Regions from separate parts of the Solibacillus sp. FSL K6-1554 genome, predicted to be linked through region 2. Evidence: riboswitches for the same ligand, from Rfam matches in the RefSeq annotation. Region 2 holds a riboswitch; each other region holds the start of a gene.
The links. A riboswitch is a leader RNA that binds a small molecule or an ion and turns the genes downstream of it on or off. The one in region 2 is predicted to bind cobalamin.
Positions count from the first base shown of each region.

Region 1: another riboswitch for cobalamin. It lies ahead of cobJ (precorrin-3B C(17)-methyltransferase); the one in region 2 lies ahead of MHB58_RS05980 (hypothetical protein).
Region 3: another riboswitch for cobalamin. It lies ahead of MHB58_RS07900 (glutaredoxin family protein); the one in region 2 lies ahead of MHB58_RS05980 (hypothetical protein).

Region 1 is NZ_JBBOSS010000001.1:1,609,940-1,617,336, reverse strand. It holds gene cbiE (precorrin-6y C5,15-methyltransferase (decarboxylating) subunit CbiE) at 1-217, opposite strand, end outside; gene MHB58_RS07785 (cobalt-precorrin-5B (C(1))-methyltransferase) at 192-1,328, opposite strand; gene MHB58_RS07780 (precorrin-8X methylmutase) at 1,303-1,977, opposite strand; gene cobK (precorrin-6A reductase) at 1,980-2,738, opposite strand; gene cobJ (precorrin-3B C(17)-methyltransferase) at 2,747-4,408, opposite strand; cobalamin riboswitch at 4,635-4,821, opposite strand; gene MHB58_RS07765 (S16 family serine protease) at 4,989-5,876, opposite strand; gene MHB58_RS07760 (DUF2785 domain-containing protein) at 5,892-6,695, opposite strand; gene MHB58_RS07755 (acyl-CoA thioesterase) at 6,699-7,103, opposite strand; gene MHB58_RS07750 (GNAT family N-acetyltransferase) at 7,118-7,397, opposite strand, start outside.
Region 2 is NZ_JBBOSS010000001.1:1,251,329-1,258,725, forward strand. It holds gene MHB58_RS05955 (pyroglutamyl-peptidase I) at 1-180, shown strand, start outside; gene MHB58_RS05960 (hypothetical protein) at 318-551, opposite strand; gene MHB58_RS05965 (metal ABC transporter ATP-binding protein) at 848-1,594, shown strand; gene MHB58_RS05970 (metal ABC transporter permease) at 1,610-2,476, shown strand; gene MHB58_RS05975 (Fur family transcriptional regulator) at 2,473-2,883, shown strand; cobalamin riboswitch at 2,935-3,116, shown strand; gene MHB58_RS05980 (hypothetical protein) at 3,277-3,834, shown strand; gene MHB58_RS05985 (ABC transporter substrate-binding protein) at 3,824-4,777, shown strand; gene MHB58_RS05990 (bifunctional adenosylcobinamide kinase/adenosylcobinamide-phosphate guanylyltransferase) at 4,976-5,518, shown strand; gene cobS (adenosylcobinamide-GDP ribazoletransferase) at 5,531-6,304, shown strand; gene MHB58_RS06000 (histidine phosphatase family protein) at 6,277-6,882, shown strand; gene MHB58_RS06005 (bifunctional adenosylcobinamide kinase/adenosylcobinamide-phosphate guanylyltransferase) at 6,825-7,253, shown strand; gene MHB58_RS06010 (ECF transporter S component) at 7,240-7,397, shown strand, end outside.
Region 3 is NZ_JBBOSS010000001.1:1,634,850-1,642,246, forward strand. It holds gene nrdF (class 1b ribonucleoside-diphosphate reductase subunit beta) at 1-644, opposite strand, end outside; gene nrdE (class 1b ribonucleoside-diphosphate reductase subunit alpha) at 632-2,725, opposite strand; gene MHB58_RS07895 (ribonucleotide reductase stimulatory protein) at 2,722-3,048, opposite strand; gene MHB58_RS07900 (glutaredoxin family protein) at 3,087-3,311, opposite strand; cobalamin riboswitch at 3,469-3,651, opposite strand; gene dut (dUTP diphosphatase) at 3,823-4,260, shown strand; gene MHB58_RS07910 (hypothetical protein) at 4,296-4,610, opposite strand; gene MHB58_RS07915 (hypothetical protein) at 4,612-5,037, opposite strand; gene MHB58_RS07920 (alpha/beta hydrolase fold domain-containing protein) at 5,277-6,164, shown strand; gene MHB58_RS07925 (3-hydroxybutyrate dehydrogenase) at 6,543-7,310, opposite strand.

The sequences.
Region 1 (7,397 bases), 360 kb from region 2:
CACCCGATACTATAATGACGACGTTTCTTTTTTCTTCTTGCAGCTTTTCCACTAGTCGTGAGAGTCCACCTTTTATAATGATCTTTTCGCCAGTGTAGTCCGGAAAAAAGTCAAGATGACGTTCACCACCAACTAGTACTTCACTTGATTCAATCCAAGCGATATATTGAGGAAGTAAACTTGCTGGTCCGTTATCCCCGATACCAATCATTCTCATCCAATTGTTCAATATTCTCAGCCTTTCCTAGCATGTCACCGTTCATTGCATACAAAGTTGTGGAGACACGTAATTTCGCTTTCGTATGATCCAGTGCATAGTAACAGCAGTTTTTACAAAGCGCTTTAAAAAATTGGTCATTCCCCTGCATGATTTCCCCTACTTGCGATGCCGTATTCGCATGCAGAATTTGCTCGATTATTTCTGGATCAGCTCCGGCTTTTTTCGCGATTTCAGCCAAAAACGGGAAACTGATTGGCGCACTCTTGGAATGCACCATCATGACACCCTGTGCCACTTTCGAAAACTTCCCCATCATTCCGACAAGCGATACTTGGGGAATCTCTTTACGGGCGATATGCTTTAACGTAAAACCGACGAAATCCCCCATCTCTATAAATGCTTCTTCCGGTAAATGCGGATATTGCTTCATTGCATATTTTTCACTGCGTCCGCCGGTTGTAATGACAAGATGATCACAGCCTGCTTCTTTTGCAACACTGATTGCCTGCACGATACTTGCCATATATGCTGAACTTGAAAAGGGCACGACTGTTCCGCGCGTACCTAATATAGAAATTCCGCCCAGTATACCAAGCCTTGCATTTAACGTCTTTTTCGCAATTTCCTCACCGTCCGGAACAGAAATAATCACTTCGATTCCTTTGTCAATCTGGAAAAGTTGAATCGCTTCTTCGACGACACCATGAAGCATTTTTCTCGGAACAGGGTTAATTGCCGCTTCTCCAACAGGGACGGGCAGTCCTGCTTTTGTTACACGACCAACACCGATTCCTCCATCTAAGTGAACACCGCTTTTCTCTATAAAACGAACCGTACTTTGAATGCGTGCTTTATGTGTCGCATCCGGATCATCACCGGCATCCTTAATCGTTTCACACATCACTTCATTGTCCTTTACTGCAAAAGATGCCACCGTAAATGTTGCATCTTTTCCTACAGGTAAATGAATTGTTACATGTTCAGGAACTTCTCCGGTCACAAGTGCGTACAAGGCAGCCTTTGTCATCGCAGTTGCACAAGCTCCCGTTGTATAGCCGTGACGCATTTCCGACGGATCTTTTTTATTTCGTTTCTTTTGCTCGTTCATCTGCCATGATTGAGATGGCATTTAATGCTGCGACGGTTACAGTACTGCCACCTTTTCTTCCTACATTCGTAATAAACGGAATTCCTTCTAAAATCGCTAATTCCGCTTTCGATTCTGCTGCCGAAACGAACCCAACAGGCATCCCGATAATTAAATCCGGCTTTGCAAGACCTTCTTTAATCAGGCGAATTAATTCAAGTAAAGCTGTCGGGGCATTCCCAATTGCATAAATCCCGCCTTCTTGTAGTTGAGTCGCCTTTTGCATCGAAATAATCGCACGAGTTGTTCCAAGTTTTTTTGCTTCGATCGATACATCTTCATCTGCGATATAACAATGTAAATCCCCGCCATGTTTTTGGAATCGTTTGCGCCCTGAACCACTTTCAATCATCTGAACATCAGCTACAACATGACGTCCTGCTAAGATGGACTGAATGCCCGCTTCAATCGCATCATCCGTAAAAATCATGCTGCGTCCCAATTCGAAGTCTGCAGAAGCATGGATAACGCGGCGAACGACAAGCCATTGTTCGTCTGTAAAAGAATGTTCGCCCATTTCTTCTTTAATGATCGCAAAACTGTAATCATAAATTTTGTCCGGGTCTACTGTTAGTGGTACGAAGTCTGTATTAAAATTCATATTTGCCATTATTATTTGCCTCCTAATTTTTCAAACACTTTCTCGAATGAAGTGCATAAGTTTTCATATTGTATTTTTGGTCTTTTAATTAAGATGACTGGAATACCAATTTCAAGAGCCGCATCCATCTTTTCGTCTACTGAACCGACTTTCCCGCTTTCCTTTGTAATAATAAGTGTTGTGCTGAATTGTTCGTAAAGCGCTTTATTCAGTTCTTTTGAAAACGGGCCTTGGATTGCGATAATATCACGCTGCTTCACCCCAAGGTCATGGCATTTCTCCATATTCTCTTTATTTGGCAGCATCCGGCAGACAAGACGAATATTTTCGTTATGTAATAATTGTTCCGTAAAAACGGCAAGCGTTTTACTGCCTGTCGTCAGCATAATTGTTCCTGAATGTGCGGATGCAGCAATTGCCGCTTCTGTATACGTTTCCACTTCCGTAACAAGCGGATGTACATAACTTTGCTGCGGACGTTCATATCGAATATAAGGAATACCCGTTAAATTTGCAGCGGCCATCGCTGTTTTGGAAGCCTCTTCCGCATATGGATGACTGGCATCGATAACCGTTGTTACCCGCCGTTCTTCAATTAGTTCCTTCATTTGCTGTTCTGTTAAACGACCGACATGGTACGGAACATTCGCTTCCTGTAGACTCGCTGCAGCAGATTCCGTCACGACAGTCGCCACCAATTCTTGTCCCGCTTGCATTAATTGAACCGCCAGCTCTCTTGCATCACTTGTTCCAGCTAAAAATAAAATCATCATTTCACCTAATCTCCACAAGGGGCCTCTTCCACTTTAATTTTGCATGACATATCAACATAATTGAAATTCAGGATTTTTTTTACACGTTTAAAATATTTGAAAAAACGTTCATTCGGATGTCCATTTTCTTTATAGTCCGCAACGATTTCTGTTAGTAAAGGAATCAATTTTTCGGGATCGATCCCTTCAAGGACAGGTTGTGCTGCATGTGCTGTTCGTCCAACTGGTTTGGAACCGATAAACAAATCAAACTTTTTCTTGCGGTAAACAATGCCGATATCATCAAAAACCGCGCGATAACATGCCATTCCGCAACCGTTAAAACCGACATGTAGTTCTTTCGGCATTTTAATGCCACCAAGTGTTTCCATAATCTCTTCAGCATATGGAATGGATTCGGCTTTTTCGCCGTAACAGAAATCACACGCCTTGACGATTACTACGTCGCCGACAGGTTGAACAAGTAAACCCGTTTTTTCTACCGTTTCTACGATTCTTTGAGGTGAATCAGTTGGTACCTTCAATAAGAGACGGTGATCAGGCGTATACTCCATCGTACCCCGTTCTCCTACAACCTCTGCCATTGTAATCATTTGTGCAGGTGTAATCATTTTATTGGCAACACCTGGTGATACAGCAAACTCAAATATGGATTCCACTTCTTGCTGCACTAAAAAAGGATTTTCTTCAACTTTTACTGCTGACGTTTCTTTATGTACGAGCGCTAATGCTTCATTTGCAAGCTGTAATGCGGTTGTTTTAATTGCTGCTGGTTCAACTATTTTTTTCTCTATAGCTTCAATTTTTTCATACCCGGTCTTTGCTTCACCCGTTTCCTGATCCAACGCCCAAGGTTCCGCTTCTTTTTTCAAACGTTGGTGCGGTTTTAATAGTTGCTTTTCTTCTCCTAACGTATATTTACGCTGATAACCACGCGGTGTAATGATTTTATTATCGTAGTAAAATGTTGAGGAATTCCCCACGACGACCGTTGTCAGCATTCCGATATCATGTTCGAGCATTTCTTCTAGTGTTGTTAACACAATGTCCTGCGTATCCCGATAGGCAGCTTTTACTAATCCGACAGGTGTATCAGGTGAACGATACTTAAGCAATATTCGTTGCGCTTCCACAATTTGTCTTGTCCGTCTGCCGGATTTAGGATTGTAAAACGCAACGACAAAGTCTGCCATTGCCGCTGCCTCAATCCGTTTTCCGATGACCGTCCATGGTGTTAAATGGTCACTTAAACTAATTGTGCACGAATCATGCATAACAGGAGCGCCAAGTAAACTTGCACAGGAGTTAATCGCTGATATACCCGGAACGACTTCTACTTCAATCCCTTCTTTTGCAGTCCATCCCTTTTCAATTAATACTTCATATACGAGGCCCGCCATTCCGTAAACACCTGCATCACCACTGGAAATAACAGCAACTATATGGCCGGCTTCAGCCTGTTTTACAGCTTCTTGCGCACGTGAAACTTCTTCAGTCATTCCCGTACTGACAATGGTTTTCGCCGTCACTAAGTGCTCAATCAGTTCAACATACGTTTTGTAGCCCATAATGTGATCGCTTTGCTGTAGTGCATCGACTGCACGTTTTGTTATATGTTCCCGATCTCCAGGTCCGAACCCTACAACAAAGATCTTTCCTTTTTGCATGTAAACACCCTCCCTATTAGTAAAATACATCTCGTACCAAATAGGACGTGATGATAATTTTTCTTATGTGGATTTCATCAAAAACTAGTATTGGTTATCCACTAAAATAAAAAAAGCCCGCACCTCTCGTTAGAAAGAGGTACGGGCATGTGAAATTAATACTAAAAAAGTATAGAAAAACACAAAAACAATTACTTGTTTCGCCTATACTTCTCCCTCCGAAAAGTAAGTATCGTTTAAATAAGCAGGTTTCCTGGCTTAAGCTTCCTTTTACTTTCACTTCTTCCCATCTTTACGACAGTGATTCATTGTGATTTCATCAGCTATTACAGTAGCGGGGGCTGCATTAGTCTTTCACTAATTTCCCTTTTACCTTACAAAATTCTGTAAGCACTTATTTAAATTGCAAATTATTAAATTATTATAAAAATAACATAGTCTATTAAAAAATGATAGAACAATTATTATGATATCTGTTTTTTTCAGTGAAGATAAAGCATTGTTCCTTCATTATTTTTGTCCTTTGCACATTAATTCCCTATCCTAATTAACAAAGGTTGTTTATTTTCTGTTTTTCATTTTATTTATTTAATGACCCTGTTTCATTTAGTTTTTTTATATCAGTTACAGCATTTTCTATAGATGCCACAGCGATAATTTCTATATTAAGCTGCTCATCTTTTTTTACTCTCTTCGCCTCTTCTTCATTTTCTACAGGTAGAATTATATGAGAAAAACCGCTTTGTTCGGCAATCATAGTTTTCGCTTTTATTGAACCGATCTCCTTCACATTTCCTTTGCTATCAATCGCTCCTGTTACGGCAATCGGAAGATTATTGTTAACGTCACCATTTTCGATAAGAGCGCTTAATACAGTGGCAAGTCCTGCACTGTCACCTTCTATATCTTCTCTTTCTAAAAATTGATTAATAGCAAAAGCGTTTTCTGGTAAATAAGCAAGGACATTTTCCTTCATCGTCTCAAAATGTTTCTCCATAGGACGTACATAACTTAGTAATTCTTCGTTTTTCGAACGGTACCGGATTTTATTCGTGACAACTTCCGAATCCAAAACTTTTTTATAAGTTGAAGATTCCATAGTATGAATTAAGTAGTTCAAGTCCGTTATATATGGGATCTCAATCACTTCCACTGCCAGTACATTGATTCCTGAGTCTTCCACTATTTCAAAAGGCTCGTTATATGACATAAGAAAATAAGTATATTTTTCATAATCAATCAGTCGGCTTTCAAAGACAGCTAATAGGGCTAGTATATAAAAAATCCCTAAAAAAGCTGCTTTCAACTTCTTCTGGTTCCGGTAAACAAAGAATCCGAAAATTGAAATACCCAGGCCCACTATAATAAAAATAATAAATTGATAACCGTTAATCTTATCAAAATAATATGCGAGTAAGCCTGTTATGTATAAAATGAATGGCAGTATCATTAAAAAAATACGTCTCAATTTTTCAACTCCTTACTAAACAAAAGTTGGATTTCCAAAAATAATCCAATCGGCTGTTTTTGTACATTTGGTTGATTTTAATAAATGTCTTAATAATGCTGCCTCAAATTTTTTCACATTCCATTCATACCGGTATTTCTTATGCCAATCCTCTACTTCTATGTAATGCAATCCTTTTAGCCACGTTAACAATTGCTCATCCGTCAGTCCCTTATCCAGTAATGCATCAATGACCGGTAACATGCGTACTTCTTCCTCATCGATTAAAGCATATTCAGTATGAAGACAGCTTTTTAAACTTTGTAATGCACTACATAATAATTTGGAATCCTTCATCAACGGATGTCTAATTGCTTCTGTTAATAAATCACTTCCATGTGCAACCGCATGTGCCCAGCCCTTTGTATTGACGAATCCTCGGTAATCCTTCTCAAGAAATAAATAATGAATACTACGGTGAATAGCCTCAACAACAAGTTCTTCAGGCAAACTTCTATTTTCACGATCTTTCCCTAAAATAAGGGTGATAACGAGTGCCGAAAACGATCTTGTAAATACATCATCAGAAGGATTGCTCTGTGTAATATTTAAATAAAGGTGCTCATCATCCGAACATGTTTTTAATATTAAAACTAATTGTTCTTCAGTAAATTGCTCATTCAGAATTAATTCGCAAAATCCCCGATAAATTAAGTTATCACGTAAATAGCCATCCGTATTTCCAATATTTTTTAGCATGAACTGGATTAATTCGTTAAAATCAATTAAATCCAGATTAATCGACTTTTTTACAATTCCTTCTAATTGTTCTTTCATCATATTTTATTGCTCCATTTCAAAAAGCTTCTTTAATGGATCAGGAATTTTCGCAACTCTTTTCTTTTCTAAATTGAAAAAGCATCCTGATTGTTTTCCGATGCAATGGATATGCTTTTCCGTTGTAATTTCCAGTTCCATTTCCCAACTAGATTGCCCGATTTTCACCATCCAGCACCGACCGACTGGTTGATCGAAAATTGTTAAAGGGGCTTTATATTCAATCTCTGTTTTCATCAAGATCGGGGATATTTGCACAGCCATCATCTCTGCTAATGGATAATGCTCATTTAAAAATGCCATACGTAAATCCTCAAACCAGCGTACATACACAATATTACTTACAATGCCCATCGCATCGATATCATAGGCGTTAATCTGAATCGGTTGTTCTGCCAATAATGTTTTCACAATATTTGTCCCCCTTAATTTTTCTCTTCATAACGAACCATTGACCAAAAACCGATATCCTCAAATCCAATCCGCTTATAAATGCGTCCGGCAGCCGGATTATCATAAAACAGACAGATTGATTTCCCTTCAGCGAGCAGGTCACGGCAAAGTTTTAACATACAATGTGTCGCATATCCTTTTTTCCCGTATCCCGGTCTCGTTCCGACGCCTACAATCATCGCGGACTGAGAATTTTCCGCTGTTGTTGATGCTGAAGAGACCATCACACCCTGTTCGTCACGAATAATATAA
Region 2 (7,397 bases):
TATGAAGGTTTGTACTACGCTGCAAAGAATGAAGCAATCCGAGCTGCAGGATTTATTCATATACCTGCATCATTCGAGCTGGCGATCGAGCACGGCCGGATTCCGGGCTGGTCAATGCGTGATTTAACAGCGGCCATTGAACTGGCACTCGATGTATGTGTAGGTAAGAATGCTGGATAAGGCATTTAAATTAATCGGAAAATAATAAGACAAAAAAATCAGCCGTGTTGCGGCTGATTTTTGTTTTTAAAAGATTGGAAAGTAATTTACGGAGCAGGTAGCATTACAAAAAAATGTGTTCTGAAAAACCGTCTAAATTACAAACCGACTAACTTCATTAATTTTTTATAACGTCTATCCCCAAGCAGCTTCTGAATTTTTTTTAAAACTTCTTTTGGAACGCCGGTAAGAGCCCAGCTGATATTGGCATGCTTCAGAATTTTTTGCAGCTTCTGAACTTCTTCTATGCTCAATTCAAGTCCCTGCTGTTTGGCGAAATCCTGCAGTTGCCTGTCATTCATTCCTTTTAAGTTATCAAGCCATTGTAGCATTTGAATTATCTTCATCCTTTCAAGTTTATCCCGCATTAACGGGTAATAATTTATCTGCCTCGAAAGCGTAGCGGCAGAGCCAAGACTCCCGCCTCTAAACCTAATCAGATCGAAAAGGATAGGTGGGAGGTCAACTACCCGTAAAAGCCCGATTGGTTAAACTAACTTTCAGTGGGGGATGAAAAAAATCCCCACTGATTGAAGTTCAACCTTAATCCCTTTACATAAACAAAAAACTGCATTATACTAACTTGATGTAAATCGTAATGATTTTGAATTAGAAAGAAGCGAACGAAATGAAAAAACCATTGATAGAATTGAAGGATGTTTCCTTTCAATATGAATACACACAAGCATTGAAAAATATTTCACTACGTGTCAATGAAGGCGATTTTTTAGCATTAATTGGGCAAAACGGCTCCGGTAAATCGACACTTTTGAAATTGATTTTAGGACTGTTAAAGCCTATGTCAGGGGAAATTAAATTATTTGGCGAACAAGCAAGCCATTTTAAACACCGCGAATGGATTGGCTATGTTTCTCAAAAATCCAATGCCTTTAACTCGGGGTTTCCTGCAACGGTCGAAGAAGTCGTGAAGAGTGGTTTATCGCAAAAGGTAGGGCTGTTTAAACGCTATCCAAAAGATGCGGATATTTTAGTGAAAAGTGCTTTAAAAGATGTCGGCATGGATAAATTTCTAAAACGGAATATTGGACAGCTTTCCGGCGGGCAGCAGCAGCGTGTGTTCATTGCACGTGCTTTAGTATCCGATCCGAAGCTTCTTATTTTGGATGAACCGACAGTCGGAATTGACCGAGAAAATGTGCAGGCATTCTATGATATGCTCGCACATTTAAATAAGCATCACAATATGACGATGATTTTAGTTACACATGATGTGGACACGGTTTCGGATCGTGTCAGTCATGTAGCGTGCTTAAATCAGTCGATTCATTTCCACGGGTACAAAAATGATTTTGATACGATTTCGGAAGAACAGATTGCTAGCTGGAACGGCCACTCTGTTCGAAAGATTCACTAAGAGGAGCAGGCCGTTATGATAGAAGCAATATTAAACTATGAATTTTTGCAAAATGCCTTTTTCTCAGGGCTTGTTATTGGAGTAATTGCACCATTGCTTGGTGTATTTATCGTAGTAAGACGTTTATCGCTAATTGCGGATGCACTGTCGCATGTAACACTGGCGGGGATTGCCGGGAGCCTGTACTTGAGCCAATCGTTTGCAGCGCTGGCTTTGCTGAACCCGATTTATTTAGGGATTATCGCATCTGTAAGTGGTTCGATCTTAATTGAACGATTACGCCGACTATATAAACATTATGAAGAACTTGCGATACCAATTATTATGTCGGGCGGAATCGGTGTGAGTGCCATTTTAATATCACTTGCAAGCGGATTTAATACCGATTTAATGAGCTATTTATTTGGCTCTGTATCGGCTGTATCACGTCAGGATCTATATGTTGTGCTGGCAATTGCAGTCGTAGTTGTATTATTTTTAGTTTTATTTTTTAAAGAGCTTTTCGTATTGTCATTCGATGAGGAATATGCGAAAGCGAGCGGTTTACCTGCGAAATGGATTCATTTATTGTTCATGATCGTTGTCGCACTCGTTATCGCAGCAAGTATGCGTATTGTCGGGATTTTGCTTGTTTCAAGCTTAATGACATTGCCGGTAGCTGCAGCGATGCGTTTAGCTCGCGGTTTTAAAGAGGCGATTATTTTAGCGATTGTATTTGGAGAGCTGGCAGTAGTAATCGGACTCATTTCTGCATTTTACCTGAACTTGGCACCGGGTGGAACAATTGTTGTCACATCTATTTTGATCTTGCTATTAGTAATTTTAATCAAAAAGCTTGTTTTGAAATTCACAATTAAATCGGAAGGGGAAGAGATACTGTGAATGCAGCGCGCGCGTGGGAAATATTAAAGGATAATGGCTATAAAAAGACGGATAAACGAGAGTTGATTTTGGGTATGTTTGCAGCTACAGACAAATATTTGACTGCCCGTGATTTGTTATCAGTATTGAAAAAAGATTTCCCTGGGATGAGTTTCGATACAATTTACCGTAACCTCGCTACTTTCGTGGAGCTTGATATTCTAGAAGAAACAGAATTAAACGGTGAGCGTAACTTCCGTATGCATTGTGAGTCGGATCATCATCACCACCATTTTATTTGCCGTGATTGCGGGAATGTAAAGGAACTGTCTGTTTGCCCGATGGAAATGCTCGGTGAAAAGCTGCCGGGTTATGCTGTAGAAGCACACAAATTTGAGATTTATGGCAAATGTCCGGATTGTTTGTAAATTTCCATTGCATATTTCTGTTAATATGCTAAAGTGATTAAGACAAATTGAATAAATTTGCAGGAAAAAGATGCATTATGCATAAATGGGAATTCGGTGTAAATCCGAAGCTATTTCCGTAACTGTAAGCGTTGATGAAAATAAGTGTGAGACCACTGCTAATATAGCGGGAAGGTACTTATGAGTAAAGTGAAACGCAGAGCCAGGAGACCAATCTTTTTCTTATCGTAACATCCCTCTTCGGAATTAAAGAGAATGTACGGCAGTCACTGATCGAATGAGCATCCTTTTGCAGCACTCTTTTTTGATTTTTGAAGCCATCCATTTTCTTGGGTGGCTTTTTTTCGTACACTCGTAATTTCGTGAGGCACTACTTGAAGTGAGGAGAATTTTATGAAAAAGGATATCCGTTTTTCCTGTTATCCGTTTATGAGGGAAAAATCATGCTGCGTCGACTATGAAATCCGCACCGATTCTTTAACAACGCGAATCGGTACAGTCTTTCCGACGTTAGTTGATGATGCTTCCGGTCAGCTCGTTTTGGAAGATTTGAGGAGAATCCAACCGTTAGCTTATCATGTCAATGGTTCGGTAAGAGGTAAATTAGCCATTACATTTGAGGATTTGCAATGGCTAAGCGATCGATACGATTTTTATGTAAGTGAAGTTGGAGAAGCGATTCAGCAGTTTGTACTGCCACAAGGAATCGAAAGTGCAGCAAGACTGCATATTTGCCGCAGTGAGGCGAAAAAGTCTTACAGGGCATTACATAAAGTGAGCGAGGAAAGAGAAGTGGATGAAATTTTGTTTGATTTTCTCGGGCTGCTTGCCAATGTGTTTTTTGTCATGGCGGTCTATATGAATCAGCAGCATCAACAAGAGGAAATTCCATTTATCTCAAAATCTTATCCGACGAAAAAGAAAAAAGGGGTTACAACAAATGAAATTTAAGAACAAATGGATCGTTGCTTTAGCGGCAACATTCTTATTAGCAGCATGCGGATCAAATGATGAAAAGTCTGAAAATGATGTGAAAAAAGAAGAGCAGGCCGGTTCGAAAAGTGAAGGTGTACCGTATACAGTTGTTGATGATCGTGGTGTTGAAGTAACATTCGATGAAGTACCGGAAACGATTATTTCCCTGCAGCCTAGCAATACAGAAATTTTGTTTGAGCTGGGTGTCGGTGAACAAATTATCGGGGCAACAGAATATGATACATATCCGGAAGCCGCACAAAAAATTGAACGTGTGTCGACTTCTACTGTCATCGATGCAGAGCGAATTCTGGAATTGGATCCGGATGTCGTAGTTGCCTATACAATTGGGGAGGAAGCACAAATTGCCCAATTGGAAGATGCAGGTTTGAAAGTATTTGTAATTGCTTCGGCTGCGACATTTGATGATGTTTATACGGATATTATCCAACTGTCCGAAGTAATGGATGTAAAAGAAAAAGGCGAAGAAATTGTAGCCGACATTAAAGCACAAATCAAAACAGTACAAGAAAAAACAGCGACAATTGATACGAAGAAAAAAGCATATTATGAAGTTTCGCCAGCTCCGGATCTTTGGACTACCGGCAGCAGTACGTTCCAGCAGGAAATAATGGATCACGCCAATGTTGAAAATATTTTTGCTGATCAGACGAGCTGGATTAGTGTGACGGAAGAAGATGTCATTACTCGTAATCCTGAAATTATTATTACACCGGCAACCTATATGGAAAATGCAGTTGACGAGATTCTAGGACGCACAGGTTGGGATAAAATACAGGCAGTTTCAGAAAAGGCAGTTTATCTGGTCGATGGAGATATTATGTCCCGTCCTGGACCGCGTATTGGTGAAGCCGTTGAAATTATGGCACAATCAGTATACCCGGAACTATTTAAATAAGTATAGAATAGAAGGACATGCCTAAGTTTAGGCATGTCTTTTTCAATTAACTTCATTCAGCGGATATCGCTGAATGAAATTAATTGGCTTCCGGCGGATGTCACGACTTCGGCGATGAATTCTTTGCGCTTCAGCGCAAAGCCGAATACGGACGCAATTACGCCTCGGCGTAATTGATAAATATAAGGGGGGATACGATTGATTTTTATAACCGGTGGTGTGCGCAGCGGCAAAAGTGCTTTTGCAGAAAAATTTGCTAGGCAGTTAGGTGAAGAAAAGACGCTCTACTATGTCGCGACAGGTGTATCCTTTGATGAGGAAATGGAAAAACGAATTATCCGCCATCAGCAAGACCGCGAAAATCAGAACGCCCATTGGAACACAGTGGAAATGCAAGCACAGATTCCTGTTACGATCGAGCAGCTTTCAAATAATGATGTTGTGCTTTTTGAATGTGTGACAACATGGCTTTCGAATGTACTGTATACATATGAACAAAAAAATGAAAATAGCGAGTACATCGATAATTGTATCGAATCACTGCAAAAGCAATTGCTAACATGGCGGAAGCAAGGTGCTACAATAATAGTTGTATCAAATGAAGTGCTGGATGAACTGCCATCACAGTATGATGAGGTAAATTTGTATCGCAAATTATTAGGTGAGCTTCATCAATGGATTGTCCAAAATAGTGATGAAGCATATGAAGTACAATTTCAGCTTGTACAGCGTTGGAAGTAAGGAGGAACCAAGTTGAAAAATAGTTTGAGCGGTTTTTTGTTAGCTTGGCAATTTTTTTCGGCAGTGCCGATAAAAAAACAGCTGGATATGAATGCCAAGTCTGTTACATGGATGTATGGATTTTTACCGATTGTCGGTTTACTTATCGGGTCCATCATTAGTAGTGGTGTATTTATACTATCTCGCTATAGTGAGGTTACAGAGTTGCTGTTGGCGATTTTGATTGTGATCGGATTAATCGTTCTGACAGGTGGACTGCATTTAGACGGCTGGATCGATATGAGCGATGCGTTCTTTTCCTATGGAGAAAAGGAGAAACGGCTGGAGATATTAGATGATCCGCGAACAGGCGCATTTGGGGTACTTAGTGTTTTTGGTTTACTTGTATTAAAAATCGGCGTTATTTATGAAATGTTGACGTATGGGCAATTGGCGATTGTGCCCTATTTAATCTTTATTCCTTTTATAGCGCGAATGGGGATGCTGCTCTATTTTGTAACGATGCAGCCGGCAAAAGAAAAGGGACTCGCTGCTTATTTTAAAGGGATTGTCATTCGAAATAAGCTTGTTTTTTTAATCGTTTTTCAAAGTATTCTAGCATTTGTAAGCTGGTTTTACATTGGTGCATTCAGCTTATTTATTTTAGTTGTCGTGATGCTGGTAGCCGTTGTTTTTTACCGGAATTGGTCAAGGAAACATTTCGGCGGTGTTACAGGCGATTTGCTCGGTGCGCTCGGTGAAGGATTGGAGGTTGTCCTATGGCTCACGATATTACTGTGCATTTAATCAGGCACGAAAAAACGAAAGCAAATACAGAACGGAAATATATTGGCTGGACAGATGAACCGATCCTGAAAAAAGTGGAAGCCAAGATCGATCTACAGCCAGGTATCGTTTATGGGAGCGATTTACGGAGATGCCGTGAAACTTCACAATGTTATTTTCCGAATGCCGAATTTATCGCTACCCGAAATTTGCGTGAGCTGCATTTTGGGGACTTTGAAATGTGTACATATGAACAATTGCAGCATAAAGGAATATACCGGGCTTGGATTGATGACCCGACTAATCATCCGATCCCAAACGGGGAAACCTTTTTCCAGTTCAAGCAGCGTGTATTGAAAGGCTTTCGTGAAATTGTAAATGAAAAGAAAGAATATACGCTGATCGTACACGGAGGAGTGATTCGTTTATTACTTGCCGTTTACGGGGGGAAAGCGCAATCCTTTCAGCAAACAGTGGCCAATCATCGAACGATTTACACACTTGGCTGGAATACGATAGAGGAACTCATAGGAGGTGCGAGATGTACGTTATACTCGGAGGCGCACATAACGGTAAACGAAAATATGCAGAAAAAGTGATCGCGCAGTTACCGGAAAAAGAACTGATTATTTATGAAGGATACTTACCACAACCGGAAGAAATAAAAGAAAACGAGCGTTACATAATAAGCAATTTTGAACAGATGATTTTACCGTATCTTCATGAATCCGAAGAAAAGGTGGCACAGCAAATTTTCGGACAGATTATGCAAATTGCTGAACAGGCAGAACTGATCTGTATTTGTACAGATACGAGCCGCGGTGTTGTCCCGCTTGAAAAAGAAGCACGGCAATTAAGAGACACTTGCGGTAGGCTATACCAGAAGCTTTGCAATGAAGCACAGACGGTCATTCGTGTATGGTACGGCATACCACAAATTTTAAAAGGAGATTCTCATGAACAAAACTAAATTACGTTTAATTATTTTAACAGCATTAATTGCGGCTATTTGTGTGATTGGCAGTTTTATTAAAGTGCCGGTAGGGGTCGTGGCAACAGCTGCACTCGATTCTGCTCCTGCTTTAATTAGTGCAATCTTTCTACCGCCAGTTTT
Region 3 (7,397 bases), 380 kb from region 2:
GTGAACGTTTTGAAAATGTTCTGAGCGAAAAAGCCCACCGCTACTCCGTGAATTGATTCGTCACGCAAGATTAAGCTAATCACTTCCGCACTATTTCGCAGTACACCTTGTCCTCCTAAATAAAGAGGATAGAAGAAGCCGGAATAGAATAAGAAGCTTTCCAGCATAACTGAAGCGAACATTGCTTTCCATAAGCTTTCCGGGTCATCTTCTTTTATAGCGGTGTATACTTCGCCAATGCGGTTTGCTTTATATTGAAGAAACTCATTTTTTTGCACCCATTCGAAAACTTCGTCGATTTCAGTGTTTGTACATAGTGTTGTAAAAATATATGAATAAGACTTTGCATGGATTGCTTCAAAAGATCCGAATACGGTTAACACCGCTTTCTCTTGGAAATCAGGTGTGTACTTGGCAATTTCATTCATGCCAATGTTCGTTTGTACCGTATCAAGCAAAGTCAGGCCGCCGAACACTTTTTTGTATGTATCCTGGTGCTCGAATTCCTTCCATTGTTTGACGTCTTTACTGACTGCAATTTCTTCGGGGAACCATATTTGTTTCCATTGCTGGTCCCAAAAAATACGAGCGAGTTCACTCGTCGGGGTATTCCAGTTGACCGCTTTATACGTTAAATTTGACATGCGACACACTCCTCAATTGTAAGTAAACGCTGGCGTACGTAATAAACGGTTTTAATGCCTTTCGTCCACGCATAAATATAAGCTTTTGCCAATTGTTCTGTGTTCCACTGGTCCGTCACGTATAGTGTCATGGAAATCCCCTGGTCGACATGCTTTTGCGCGGCTGCGTAAAGGTCGATCAGTTCATACGGGTTTACTTCATAGGCTTCGGTATAAAGTTCCTGGTTATCATTCGTTAAAAATGGCATCGGATAAATTGTTCGACTGTCCGCATAATCACGAACTTCCACGCGTTCTGTAACAGGGGAGATGGAAGCCGTACAGCTGCGGATGTAGGAAATAGAGCCAGTTGGAGCAATCGCAAGTCTGTATGAGTGGAACAAACCATGCTTCAGTACGTCAGACTTTAGCTGTTCCCACATATTCCGAGTAATAATCGGTGTACCCCCAAGTGCTTTAATCACTTCAGGTGTAAGTTCTTTTTCTTCTTTATTTACGTAAGATTCAAAATAAACCCCGCTCGCATAATCACTTTCCTCAAATCGATAAAACGTTTCGTTCTTTTGCTTCGCGATTTCCATTGATGCTTTTAACGAGTGATAGTTCAGTGATTCCATAAACGCATCGATAAATTCGATCGACTCTTTGGAACCATAACGGATTCCGCTTTGTACAAGGTGCCCATGCAAGTTCATAACACCCAATCCGACAGAGTGCATCACTTTGTTGGCTTTGGACACAGAAGGAACGTTGACGATATCGGTCATCGTAGAAACATTCGTTAAAAGACGCATTGCCGTATCGACAAGCTGTCCGAAATCCTGAACTTTCGTTGCTTCGTGAATGTCGATCGATCCTAAATTGCAAGAAACATCGAGGCCGTATTCATTCGGCTCGTTTTGATCGGTAACAACGCTTGTTTGTTGATACTGAAGAATTTCGGTGCATAGATTCGACATCTTCACACGCCCGATTTCCTTTAATGGGTGGGTGTTATTGACATTATCATCGAATATTTCGAACGGGTAACCCGATTCAAATTGCGCCTTTTTAATTTCCGTATACAATTTACGGGCGTTTAAACGTTTCAGTTTACGGATGTTTGGATTATCCAAAAATTCGTAGTACATTTCCGTAATCGAAATTTCCGACATGCGTTTGCCGTATTCTTTGAAAATATCATAAGAACTAAACAATACGATATCTTTATCGCGGCGCATTAATTCAAAGAAAATATCGGGAAGAATAATCCCTGTAGATAACGTAGCAAGTCGGATTTTATCGTCTGCATTTGGTTTTTTAGACGAAATAAATGCCTCGATATCGCCGTGGAAAACATTTAGATAGACCACTCCGGAACCATTTCGTTGACCAAGCTGATTCGAATACGAGAACGAATTTTCCAGCAGTTTCGCAACAGGCATAACCCCGCTCGCACGATTTAAGATCCCTTTAATCGGATCACCCAACGGACGCAGATCGGTCAAGTTTACCCCGACACCGCCGCCTAAGCGGGAAAGTTCAAGACAATAGCCGATATTCTCAGCGATTGAATTCATCGTATCGTCCATCGTCAGTTTAAAACATGAGACTAGCTCACCGCGCGCTTTTTTTCCGCTGTTTAGGGCAGTTGGGGTTGCCGGCTGGTAGGCAGTCATTACCGCTTCGATGGCCTTTTCAGCCAATGCTTCATCGCCTTGTGCTAAATACAGGGCGATAATGACGATTCGGTCTTCATACTTTTCCAGAATTTCTTTTCCGTCCCGGCTTTTCATCGCATAGCTTTCGTAGAACTTCGAAGCACTCATGAATGAAGGAAACCGGAACTTGTAGGAATAGGCTTTTTTGTACATTTGTTTAATAAAGTCCATCGAGTACAATTCCAAAAACTCTTTTTCGTAATAGCCTTCATCGACTAAATAACGCACTTTTTCCTCGATATCGATAAAGTAGCGTAAACGGACATTCACGTCTTCCAGGAAATAGCGGCGTGTTGCTTCTTTGTCTTTCGCCAGATCCAAGTCACCGGTAGCACGGTAACGGTTTAGAATATCGTTATTTAATTTTAAATATTGTTTCATATCGATGCCTCTTTCCAAATGGAGTAGTAGTAATCTGTAATCGCTTCATAATTCGCCGGAGTTCCTCGCATTTCCACTTTTTCGATTAACGGAATTCCGTATTGTGCAGCTAAAAGGTCACCTGCACGGCCGAAAAAAGCATGACCAAAATTACGGTTTCCGCTTACGATAATTCCTTTGCATAGATCAAAGTTCGCAGTCATGAACTGGTCGACGATAGGGGGAACAGAGCCTAATCCATCCGTATACGTAAATAGAAGATACGGTTCATCCATTTTCTCTACTTCCGTCAGATCCTTTGCGGGCAAGCCGAGTTTTTGCACAATGGATCGTACATTACCAGTTCGTGAAGCAAATATGATCATGCGGTCATTTCAGAAATGCGATCGATAATTGACGTCGGCTCTGCGATAAATTCACCGTTGATTTCAAATAACGGCACAGACAAAAAACCTGCATCGAGTACTATTTGTTTTGCGCTCTCATCATGGTCAATATTAATAACCTCGACCTCCAAGTTGGCAGCATTGAGCTCCGATTTTACCCATAGGCATTTTGGACAAATTGTTTTCGTATAAAGTTTCATAATAGAACCCCTCGCTATTTAAATATTACTAGTAATTGTGGTGCACATGTCATGGGGGAACATGCAGAAAAAACAAAAAAAGCTATCCCGGAAAACAGGATAGCTTGAAATGGAAACGAGTAAAAGAGCGCCTCCATTTCCTATTCCCCGAAGAAATGTACGTAGTTTTAACGCGGCAGGTCTCCTGGCTTTGCTTCATCCGTCAGACATACCTTCCCATGCATTGCACAGTGGTCTATTCGTCTTCAGTCAGCATTTACAGTTGCGGGGACAGCGTTGGATTCACACCAAACTTCCCTTTTAAACTACATTTAGTAGTACCGTGATAAAAAAACACAATATATAGTTGAATTGAGTATAAGCTTTAACAACATAAAAGTAAAGAGCCTAAAGAAAGATAACATAAATCCATTAAGAATTCTAGAAAACTCCCTATTGAAAATAAAGAAAAAATATGGTTTTGTTATAACTGAATGTAAATAGATTTTATAAATGAGAAAGTTGGTTGAATATGTCGATTCAATTAAAAATTAAGAAAACCCACCCGAATGCTGTATTGCCGAAACAGGCACGGGAAGGGGATGCAGGGATGGATTTAAGTGCGGTTGAAGAAAAAGTTTTATTGCCTGGTGAATACGCATTAATTAAAACCGGTCTTCAAATCGAACTGCCGGAGGGAACAGAAGCGCAAGTACGCCCACGTAGTGGATTGGCACTCAAACATGGGATTACGGTGTTAAATAGTCCAGGTACGATCGATGCTGGCTATCGCGGTGAAATCGGCGTGATTTTAATCAATCACGGGAAAGAACCTTTTACGATTGAGAAAGGAATGCGCATCGCCCAGCTAGTCATTCAATATGTTCCGCAAGTTTTCATTGATGAAACAGACGAGCTGTCGGTTACGGAGCGCGGTGATAAGGGCTTTGGTTCGAGTGGAGTGAAATAATGAAAAAAAGCCTGCTTTCGGATGAACACAGGCTTTTAATCTTCTTTTTTCCACTTTATGTAATTGTATGACATTTGAAAAACAAATACGATTACGAGCAACAGCGTAACAAATATAAAGTTAGCGGAAAACCTTTCAAAATAATAAATGATCGCTAACGGAAAAATACAAAACGGGATTGAATAAATCGTGCGTAAAAATTTACGGCGATATGATAGGCCATGATAGGCAAACTTAAATCCTTTATCCACTTTCGGCTTTTTCCGGAAATACATAGACAAGACAAGTGTCGTAATTGAAATCACTAATAATATGAATCCGTACTGAATTAAAAAATCTAAATCAACCATATTAGTTTCCTTCCTCTCCTTTTGACTGAATATCGATCTGTGTCACAATTTTTGAAATCGGTAAATACGAAAGTTCACAATTATAACGCCCATCAGGTAGATCTTTGTAAGTACCGGACTTTATGTTATAAAGATTATCTTCAATCTTTACTTCAGTCGTATCAATACTTCTCCCATGACCGTTTACAAAGTTGATTTCACAAATCCCCTCCGCAAATTTCTGATTACCCGCTTGTAGATGATAAAAATCATATCCATAAATACCCGTTACAATCAGCATGAACAGCGTTAGCACACCAAGCATAAACGTATTCATGTTATAGGGGGAGGATTTCTTATTTACGAACTGCCGTATAAAAAAGAAAGCTGCAATGATGAATAATAAAGTGAAAATTATTAGAGCACTGTAAAATCCAATGAGCACCATCATTCCCTCCTTTAGAATTTATTACCTAATTTACGGATAAGTCGGGAAAAAGTTTCAGAATTATATCGCGATTTGTTTTATTGAGATAATAATGTGCTTAAAACAATCGACACTTTTTTCTAATAGGTACTAAGTATGCATAAGGATAAATAGAAACGTTTATCCGTTTAGAAGGTGATCAATCAATTTTAGTCGAATGGATAAGAATCATAGTAGAAAAAATAGGATGGAGGCATTGTATGCGAAGCGTGCAAAGTGTGTTGTTTGAGAAGTTTTTAATACTGCGCGGAACAAAGAAAAAGTTTATGGATTTGCGTCTGCTCGATGATTTTATTGCAATGAAGCATAACGAGAAACCGTATGAACTCGATGCTAAATTCAGAGATCAGCATCAAATAAAGAAAGACGAATTGAATGGCATTCACTATTACACAATTAATGAACAGCAAACACCGGAAAAGGTCATCTACTATTTCCACGGCGGAGCGTATATTAATGATCCACTGATTTTTCATTGGCGTTATTTAGTAAAGCTTGCACAGGAGACAAATTTCACGATTGTTGTGCCAATTTATCCGAAGCTGCCTAAACATACACATAGAGAGTGTTTTGTTGCCATCCATGACTTATATGATCATCTCGTTTTAAAATACGATGCACCGTTTATTTTTATGGGGGATTCTGCTGGAGGCGGGTTGGCAATGGCGTTGGCTCAGGATGTAAAGCGATGTTCGAAAAAGCAGCCGCAGCATATTGTTCTACACTCTGCTTGGCTAGATGTACGAGGGGAAGACCCGCGCTATAAAGAACTTGAAAAACTCGATCCGATGCTTGGAGTGATAGGCGCACAGGAGCTTGGCAGGTTATGGGCGGATGGCTTGGAGTTAACCGACTACAAAATAAGTCCTGTACATGGAGAACTGATAGACATTGGACAAATTACCGCTTTTGTGGGGACGGGTGAACTACTGTTAGTCGATGCAAATATGCTTCTCGATAAAGCAAAAGAACAGGGAGTAGCAATTCAATACTACGAATACCCAAAAATGAACCATGTTTTTCCGGTATTTCCGATTCCGGAAGCAAAAAAAGCAATGAATCAACTGCTTAAGATTATAAAAAATTAGTACGAATTAATAAGGGAGCTTTAACAGTACGGAAACGTATATTATCCGACACATCAAAACAGAGGACAAAGATTAGGAGGCCAAGTTAACAATAGCTGATAAGGTAGGAAGTAAGCAGCTACACAGGTAATTTTAAATATCCCTCCAGCAGTTTTTTGATCGCCTGTTTACAGATGACAAACAGGAAACAGGTGTGTTGAAAGGTAAAAAAATTTCTACACACCTGCATTGCTTAATAAATTTGGCATCCATTTATTAATAAAGCTCTCTACGTAAGACTTAAGGACCCCAACAATGCTAAGTCAGCTTGGATTTCGAAGCACAAGCCATGCTAAAGAATGCGGCCTCTGGGAACAGAGGTGAACATCCTTGAATTAATTATTGCACTGTGTACCCGCCATCTAAAACGATAGCCTGGCCAGTCATTCCTTTTGCTCCCTCGCTTGAGATAAATAGAGACAAATCAGAGATTTCTTTTACATCAAGTAATCTTTTTTGAGGAACGAGTGGGTAAATCACTTCTTCCAATACGTTTTCGAGAGGTATATTGCGTGTTGCTGCTAAGTCTTGCAATTGATTTCGAACAAGTGGTGTATCTACATAGCCTGGACAAATAGCGTTAACCGTTATGCCATCTGATGCAGTTTCAAGTGCCGCAACTTTTGTGAGACCAATAACACCATGTTTGGCAGAATTATAGGCTGCTTTTCCTGCAAATCCAACCAGTCCGTTAATAGAAGCCATATTAATAATACGGCCAAATTTTTGTTTTCTCATATGCGGTAACACATGCTTAGTTAATACAAATGGAGCAGTTAACATTATTTTTATTAACAGTTCGAAACGCTCTGTCGGAAAATCTTCAATCATTGCAACATGTTGCATACCAGCATTGTTTATAAGTATATCGATTCGACCAAACTTCTGTACCGTTTCATTAATTGCAGCTATAATTTCTTCTTCATTTGTTACATCACATTTAAGTCCAATTGCTCGTTCTCCAAGGCTGCTTGCTGCCTCTTTCACTTTTTCTTCATTTATATCTGTTAGCACGACAGTAGCACCTTTTGTATAAAACTCTTTCGCAATCTCAAATCCTATACCTTGTGCTGCACCAGTAATGAATACCACTTTATTTTGTACCACAAAAAAACGCCTCCTAGATGAGGAGCCAAAAGAGCTGGCTCCTTTAAATTTAATTTCCGAAACACGACTTAAAACTCTCGGTATATT